One region of the Geobacillus sp. Manikaran-105 genome, then DNA from elsewhere that is predicted to be linked to it. Evidence: riboswitches for the same ligand, from Rfam matches in the RefSeq annotation. Region 1 holds a riboswitch; the other holds the start of a gene.
What was found. A riboswitch is a leader RNA that binds a small molecule or an ion and turns the genes downstream of it on or off. The one in region 1 is predicted to bind S-adenosylmethionine.
Positions count from the first base shown of each region.

Region 2: linked by a shared signal. The riboswitch ahead of mtnK (S-methyl-5-thioribose kinase) and the one ahead of CV945_RS07035 (hypothetical protein) in region 1 are both predicted to bind S-adenosylmethionine.

Region 1 is NZ_PIJG01000017.1:34,526-38,907, reverse strand. Features, by position in the region: gene opp4B (oligopeptide ABC transporter permease) at 1-552, shown strand, start outside; gene CV945_RS07045 (ABC transporter permease) at 574-1,482, shown strand; gene opp4A (oligopeptide ABC transporter substrate-binding protein) at 1,496-3,280, shown strand; SAM riboswitch class I at 3,342-3,446, shown strand; gene CV945_RS07035 (hypothetical protein) at 3,528-3,851, shown strand; gene CV945_RS07030 (VOC family protein) at 3,867-4,250, shown strand; gene CV945_RS07025 (PaaI family thioesterase) at 4,351-4,382, shown strand, end outside.
Region 2 is NZ_PIJG01000031.1:15,937-20,318, forward strand. Features, by position in the region: gene CV945_RS10340 (sugar ABC transporter substrate-binding protein) at 1-1,086, opposite strand, end outside; gene mtnA (S-methyl-5-thioribose-1-phosphate isomerase) at 1,073-2,140, opposite strand; gene mtnK (S-methyl-5-thioribose kinase) at 2,210-3,397, opposite strand; SAM riboswitch class I at 3,483-3,651, opposite strand; gene CV945_RS10355 (carbon-nitrogen family hydrolase) at 3,745-4,382, opposite strand, start outside.

The DNA.
Region 1 (4,382 bases):
CTCGGGTTTGCCACGCCGCTGTTCATTTTTGCTTTGATCATGCTGTTTATTTTCGGCTTTCACCTTGGCTGGTTTCCAACCGGCGGCAGCGTGGACGTTCAGGTCGAGGAAGGGACGCTCGCTTACTATTTAAGCAAATTGAACCATCTCATGCTTCCGGCGTTGTCGGGAGCGCTCATCAACACGGTCGTTACGATTCAATATTTGCGCAGCGAAATCGTCGATACGAAAGTGAAAGATTTCGTGAAAACGGCGCGGGCGAAAGGCGTGCCGGAGCGGCACATCTATTGGCGCCATATTTTGCGCAATTCGTTTTTGCCGATCGCGGCGTTTTTAGGGTATGAGATCACCGGGCTTGTCGGCGGTTCCGTGTTTTTGGAGTCGATCTACAGCTATCCGGGGCTTGGCCAGCTGTTTTTGCAGTCGATTATGCAGCGGGATTACAGCGTCGTGACGGCGCTCGTCATGATTTCCGGCCTAGCGACGCTGGTGGGCACGCTGTTGTCGGACATCATTTTGAGTGCGGTCGACCCGCGCATCCGGATTGAGTAGGGAAGGAGGAAGGCAGCTGACATGAAAGCGGAAATCAGCGGCCCAACGCCGGCCGGAGCGAACATCGAGAAAAGCCCTTCCGCCTTTTCGATCATGTGGCGGGAGGTGGCTCGGGATCGGCTCGCGCTTGGTTCGCTCATCATTTTAGGAATCCTTTTGTCGATCGTCTATGGCGTGTCGCTCTTTTTGGATCAAGAGGAAATCGTGAAAGTGGATTTTCTTTCCATCTATTCTCCGCCGTCAGCGGAACACTGGCTTGGCACAGACTACGGAGGGCGCGACGTGTTTGGCCAGCTCATCATCGGCGCCCGCAATTCGTTTACGATCGGGCTGGCCATTACGCTCATCACTGGGGCGATCGGCCTCATTGTCGGATTGGTGGCCGGCTATTTCGGCGGCTGGATTGACAATGTCATTATGCGCATCATCGATTTCATTCTCGTTCTGCCGTTTTTGATGCTCGTTATTGTTTTTGTCGCCACTGTGCCTAAATATAATGTATTGACGTTCATTTTGATCATGAGCGCGTTTTTGTGGACGGGCAAAGCCCGGCTGATCCGCGCCAAAACGCTTGCCGAGCGCGAGCTGGATTATGTCAGCGCGTCAAAAACGCTCGGCACGCCAGATTGGAAAATCATTATTTTTCAAATTTTGCCCAACCTCAGCTCGATCATTATCGTCAATTTGACGTTAAATTTGGCGGGCAACATCGGCATCGAGTCCGGGCTCACGTATCTTGGCTTCGGGCTGCCGGAGAGCACGCCGAGCTTAGGGACGTTGGTCAGCTATGCGACCAACCCGGATGTTTTGCAAAACAAATGGTGGGTTTGGTTGCCTGCGTCATTGCTTATTTTAGTGATGATGCTGTGCATAAATTTCATCGGCCAAGCGCTGAAACGTGCGGCTGATGCAAGACAACGACTAGGATAAGGGGGAAGAAAATGTGAAGAGAAAATGGCTGGCGGCTCTCGCCGCGCTCTTGCTCGTGCTCGCCGGGTGCACGGGCAAATCCGACACAACGAGCGGAAAGGGCAACAATAACGAAAAACCGGCGGCTCAGAAGGAAGACATCAGCAAATTCCCGATGACGGTGAAAAACGACGGGAAAATCATCGATGGCGGCGTGTTGAAATACGGCCTTGTGTCCGATACGCCGTTTGAAGGGACGCTCAGCTATGCATTCTACACCGGAGCGCCCGACGCAGAGATTTTGCAATTTTTTGACGAGTCGCTTTTCCGGACGAACGGTGACTATGAAATTACAAATGATGGGGCTGCCACGTATGAGTTGTCGGATGATAAAAAGACGATGACAATCCATATTAAAGACAATGTGAATTGGCATGACGGCCAGCCGGTGACCGCCGAAGACTTGGAGTATGCGTATTTGGTCATCGGCCATAAAGATTACACCGGCGTCCGCTATGGCGATGCGCTCATCCAAGGCATCGTCGGGATGGAAGAATATCATAGCGGCAAAGCGGATAAAATTTCCGGCATTAAAGTCATCGACAAAAAGACGTTGACGATCACATGGAAACAGGCCAATCCGTCGGTGTTGACTGGCATTTGGGCGTATCCGCTGCCGAAGCATTACTTGAAAGACATTCCGATCAAAGACTTGGCGAAATCGGATAAAATCCGGAAAAACCCGATCGGGTTCGGTCCGTTTAAAGTGAAGAAAATCGTTCCGGGCGAGTCGGTCGAATTTGTTCGCAATGATGACTACTGGGCTGGCAAACCGAACTTGGAAGGCGTCATTTTGAAAGTCGTCAGCCCGCAAGTCGTCCTGCAAGCGCTGAAAAAAGGCGAAATTGACGTCGCTGAGTTCCCGACTGACCAATATTTGAACGCGAAAGGGACGAAAAACATTCAGTTTATCGGCAGAGTGGATTTGGCGTACAACTATATCGGCTTTAAACTCGGCCATTGGGATGCGAAAAAGCAGGAAAACGTAATGGACAATCCGAAATTCCAAAACAAAAAACTGCGCCAAGCCATGGCGTACGCCATCAACAACCAAGAGGTGGCCGACCGCCTGTATCATGGTTTGCGCTTCCCGGCGAACACGCTCATTCCGCCGTCGTTCCCGGGCTATCATGACAGTTCCATCAAAGGGTATACGTACAATCCGGAAAAAGCGAAACAATTGCTGGATGAAGCGGGATATAAAGATGTGGATGGCGATGGCCTCCGCGAAGATCCAAACGGCAAAAAATTCAAGGTCAACTTCTTGGCGATGAGCGGTGGGGACATCGCTGAACCGCTGGCCAAATTTTATATGCAATGCTGGAAAGATGTGGGCCTCGATGTTCAGCTTGTAGACGGACGCTTGGCGGAGTTCAACTCCTTCTACGATATGGTCGAAAAAGACGATCCGAAAGTGGATGTCTACGCCGCCGCTTGGGCAACGGGAACGGACGTCGACCCGTACGGATTGTACGGCCGCAACGTCATGTTCAACTACTCGCGCTGGGTGAATGAGAAAAACGATGAACTGTTGGAAAAAGGTCATTCCGAACAGGCGTTTGACAAAGAATATCGTCGGAAAATTTACAGTGAATGGCAACAGCTGATGAACGAAGAAGTTCCGGTCATTCCGACGTTGTATCGTTCGGCCATTTATGCCGTCAACAACCGCGTCGCCAACTTCACGGTCGATCCGGGCTCGAAACTGACGTGGAAAGATGTCGGCGTCACGTCCGAGCAGCCGGAAGTGGCGGAATAAACAAAAAAGCGATTGCTTCTATGGGATTCGATATGGTAACATGAAAGACAAATGATCATACGTCTTATCAAGAGTGGGCGAGAGAACGGGCTTGATGACCCCACAGCAACCTGCCGCCGGCAAGGTGCTAACACCCGCAAAGCGGTCTCGCTTTGGATGATAAGAACGGCTGCCCCCTTTCGCATCATTCCGAGGCGAAAGGGGTTTTTGTCGATAGGGGGTGAAGGGGGAAATAGTGGAGAGGGACATGTCGATCCGAGCTTGCATGGCCGCTCATCTCCGTGCCGCTGCGTTCGCCGTTCATGTCATGCGCTGCGTGCAGGCGGAGCTGATTCGATTTGACCCTGAAGCGGCGGTTCATGTCGACCGTGGGGACGGATACGTTCATTTGTATGGGAAAGCGCAAGGGACAACCTTTTCAGTGTTGTTGACCGACAGCGAGGCGGACGAATGGAAGGCGGACGGACCGTACGCCCTTGATCGCTACATATGGACAGAGCTTGGGAAAAAAGGGATTTTTCCAATGCGGATGACGCCGTATTTACAAGCTGTATGGTTAATGGAGTCATAGAAAGGAAGAGGACGAATGGCAGTCAAAAAATTTGAGCATGTCGGCATTCAAGTAAAAGACATCGAGGCATCAAAGGCATTTTACCAAAACGTCGTCGGCCTGGAGTTGCTTGACGAAATGATTCATACGAACGGAACGATGAAACTGGCGTTTTTAGGGATTGACGGCTCGATCGTCGTCGAGCTGATCGAAGGATACAACCCGGATTTGCCGACGGAAGGAAAAGTGCACCACGTGGCGTTTACGGTCGAAGGCATCGAGCAGGAAAAAGAACGGCTTCAGTCGCTCGGCGTCCCGCTAGTGTGGGATGAAATTACAACGCTCCCAAACGGGGCGAAATACTTATTTTTCCTTGGTCCGGACGGCGAATGGATCGAGTTTTACGAGCCGGCGCAATGAACGAAGGGGAAGGCGGCCATCGGTATGGCCGCCTTTTGCCGTGCAAGAAGGAAAATAGGGAGTGCACCGCGTATAGGTAAAGGGGAGAGGAGGAGAACAGATGGAGCCGCAAGTCATTCGCGCCATTCAAGA
Region 2 (4,382 bases), on a different contig from region 1:
GTATTGCGAAAGCTCGTTCATCGATACTTGCTTATCGGGCAAGTCGGTCCGTTTTACTAAATGCGGCTCGAGCGAGTAAATGTTCGGCGTTTTCTCGCCGGCGATTTTTTGATAGGCGAACCGCACCTGAACGCGGCCGACTTCCGCCGGATCCGTCGCTGTTGTCGCCACCCACGGACTGTTCGGTTTTTGGATCATTTGCAAGTCTTCGTCACTCAAATCGATGCCGTATACTTTGATTTCCGTACGCCCGGCTTGCTCGATGGCGCGCGTCGCTCCTTTGGCGAACTCGTCCCAAGTTGCGAAGACGGCGTCAATGTCGCCTTTGTTCGGATATTTTTTCAAAATGGCCTCCATTTGCGTTTGCGTGTCCAAAGCCGTGTTGGCGCTCGCCGTACCGAACTTGGCGACTTCTTTTATGTTCGGATAGCGTTTTTTGAACGCCTCATAAATGACGTGGCGCCGCTCCATTGGAGTAAAACCGCCGACCCAAATCGTGACGATGTTGCCCTCTCCATTTAAATCTTCGGCGAGTGTTTTTAACGTTTTCCAGGCGAGGCTGTAGTCGTCTTGGTCGATGATGGTGACGCCGGGAACGTTCAAATCGTTGTCAAAGGCGACGACCGGGATGCCTTTTTCAACCGCTTTTTTCACCGGGCCTTCGAGCGCATCAGCGCGGCCGTGATCAAGCAGAATGGCATCAACGTTTTGCGTGATGGCCGTTTCTACGTATGAGGCCATTTTCGTCAAGTCGTTGTCGGCGTTGTAAATTTGCACTTCGCCGCCGAACTTTTGCACTTGTTCTTTGACGCCGGCGATGTATTGCGACGAGAACGTGCCGATGGACATTTGCATAATGGCGGCGATCTTCACCGGTTTTTTCAGCTTCTCCGGGATGGCCGCCTGTTCGCTGCTCGATGCGGTTTGGCTGTTGGATGAGACGGTGTCGCCTTGGATGGCCGTTTGCTTCGTTTCGTTGGCCGGCTTAGAGCTCACGGCGTCTTGCTCGTTCGTGCAGCCGGCCAAGACGGAGAACACGGCAAAGAAAAGAAGAGAAAGGAACGATAAGGCCTTAAATCGTTTCATGCTGCTCCTCCTTTGCAAATAACGCTGGCAGTGCCGCGCTGTAGCTGCCGCGGACGATGCCTTTTTCGGTAATGATCGCGGTAATCAGTTCGTTTGGCGTCACGTCAAACGCCGGGTTATACACGTTGACGCCTTCCGGGGCGACGCGCACGCCGGCCAGATGGGTCACTTCATCCGGATGGCGCTCTTCAATCGGGATGTCTGCCCCTGTCTTTGTCGCCAAATCGATGGTGGACAACGGTGCGGCGACGTAAAACGGAATGCCAAACGATTTGGCGAGCAAGGCGAGGCCGAACGTGCCGATTTTGTTCGCTGTATCGCCGTTTTGTGCGATCCGGTCGGCTCCGACGATAATGGCGCGAATCCCTTTCGCTTTGATCGTTTGCGCCGCCATGTTGTCCGTAATAAGCGTGACGTCGACGCCTGCTTGCATCAGCTCCCAGGCGGTCAGACGCGCTCCTTGCAAAACGGGGCGCGTCTCAAGGGCGTACACGGATAACTCGATCCCTTTCTCTTTCGCCAAATAAAACGGGGCGAGCGCCGTGCCGTAGCGGGCGGTGGCGATCGAGCCGGCGTTGCAAATCGTCATCACCCGGTCGCCTGGGCGAAAAAGCGATAACGCATGTTCGCCGATGCGGCGGCAGACATCTTCGTCCTCGATTTGGATGCGGATCGCCTCGTGAATAAGCACCGTTTTCGCTTCGTTGACTGAGGCGGCGTCTTTGGCGGCGGCAGTGAGCCGGTCAAGCGCCCAAACCAAATTGACGGCCGTCGGGCGGGCGCTTGCCAAATAATCGCGGTCTTGCTTTAGGCGGCTATGGAACTCGTGGACCGTTTCCGCTTTATAATGCGAGGCGGCGAGCGCCAGACCATAAGCGGCGGTGATGCCGATCGCCGGCGCTCCGCGCACTTTCAGCGAGGCGATCGCATCGTACACGTCTTCAAGCGTATGCAGGTCGATATATTCTGTTGCTAATGGCAATTTTTGTTGGTTTAAAATCGTGATATGCGTCTCGCGCCACTCGACAGAGCGCGGGATGGCAAAGGTGTCCATCGTCGTCTTCCTTTCTTTTCACATTTTCCGTTGATCCGGGCCGGCACTGGGCCGGTCGTCGCCGTGTTACTATTCGGTTTCTGCAAACACTCGGCGGAAGCCGTCCGTTCCGGTCAGCTCGTTGCGCTCGACAATTAGGCGGCGGCCGAGGCGGAGCGCGTGTCGTTTGGCGGCAAGGCGGGCTTCTTTCTGCTCGATGCCGTCAAGGTCGGCCACATGGGCGAGGCCGATCGTCCGGCGGATGACTTCGCAGCCGGCAAAGCCGACAGCATCGATGAACGCATGCCGGAGCACTTCGTCAAGCAAGCCCGGTGTTGCGGCGTACGTCTCGATGCTTTTGGTGCGCCAAAGCTCCGAGAATATGGACGCAAAGACGTCCCAGGTCCGGTCGATGTGATCAAAGAGCGGTTGGCGCTCAACGTCAGGGCGGGACAACGCATTTAACAGCAAGTTGGCGAAAAACTGCCCAAGGTCAAAGCCGATCGGGCCGTAAAAGGCGAATTCCGGGTCGATTACTTTCGTTTCGTCGGTGCTTGCGAAAATGCTGCCGGTATGCAAATCGCCATGCAGAAGCACATCGGCTTCGGTTAAAAACTTGCGCTTCAACTTCGCCGCTTCCAAACGGAGGCGGTCGTCATTCCAAAGCGTTTCGACGTCCGGCCGCAGCTCGTCTTCGAAGTTGTTCGTCTCATGGTCGAAAAATGGATCGGTGAAGACGAGATCTTCGGTGATTTTGCACAGTTCCGGATTGACGAAGCTTTGCGCCAATTTCTTTTTCTCTTGCTGGTTCATGCCGAAATCGGATGTGTAAAACGCTGTTTTGGCGATAAATTCGCCGATATGCCGGGACAAAAGCGGGAATGTTTTCCCTTCGATCAACCCTTTGCGGGCGATTTGCAGACGGGACAAGTCTTCCATCACGGTAATGGCAAGCGATTCGTCAGAATAGTAGACGTTCGGCACGTATTGCGGTACATAGCTGGCAAACGTGCGCAACGCGTTGCTTTCAATAACCGCGCGCTTTAACGTGAGCGGCCAGCTTTCGCCGACGACTTTCGCGTACGGGAGCGCCTGTTTGATGATGACGCCTTGCTTCGTTTCCTGATCGACGATATGAAAGACTAAGTTTAAGTTTCCGTCGCCGATTTCGCGGCACACAAGCGGCGCCCCGTCTCGGAATAGGCCGAGGCGGACGGCGAGGGCGGTCGCTTTTTGTTCGGTGAGCGGTTCGTAAACAGTGGATTGGACAATCGTCATTTTCACGTTCCCCCTTTAGGTTTTGGCAAATGAAAAAGCCTCTTTCGCATACGGAAAGAGGCTTGAAGATGCATCGTCTTCGCGCCTCTTATCTTTCAGAAAGACATCGGTCTTTCTGTTGGACTTAGCACCGTGCCCTGCGGAAGCGGTTCGCTTCCGGCGCCGCCTTTGGCGTGCGCCCTATCTCACGATAGCATTACGGTCGGTTGCTGGGCTTCATTGGGCCAATTCCCTCAGCCAACTCTTGATAAGAGTACCGATCTAGCTATTAAGTTTTTGCAATTTTCACGATGTTAACAATCGTTTGGTTGCTTGATTCGAATGATACAGGTTGGGCTGGCGGATTGTCAATACGTTTTGAAAAATTTTTTTGCCGCCTCTTCATAATCGTGCGGCCGGCGGTCGGCAAACACCGGGATGCGTGCGCGGACGTCTTGGATGAGCGACGGGTCGATGGAAGCGGTTAAGATACCCGGCTGTTCGTCGGCTTCGGCGATGATCTCGCCCCACGGGTCAATGACGAGCGAATGGCCGGCGAAGACGTTGTTCGGGTCGCGTCCGGCCCGGTTGCAAGCGACGACATAGCATTGGTTTTCAATCGCCCGTGCCATCAAGAGCGTCCGCCAATGGTGAAGGCGGGGAAGCGGCCATTCGGCGACGACAAACAGCACTTCCGCTCCGGCCAACGCATGGGCGCGAATCCACTCCGGAAATCGGATGTCATAGCAAATGACCCCAGCGCACGGCAGCCCGTCAAGCGAGAACAAGCCTGGCTCGTTTCCCGGCTGCAAATACAAATGTTCATCCATCAATTGGAACAGGTGAAGCTTGCTGTATTCGCCGACGATTTGGCCATGGCGGTTGGCCACGATCATCGTGTTTGTCACGCCGGCGGCTGTTTTTTTGGCGACCGAACCGGCGACGAAATGGACGCCGTACGTTTGCGCCAATCGGGAAGCGAGCGCCTTCGCCCGTTCGGCGCCTT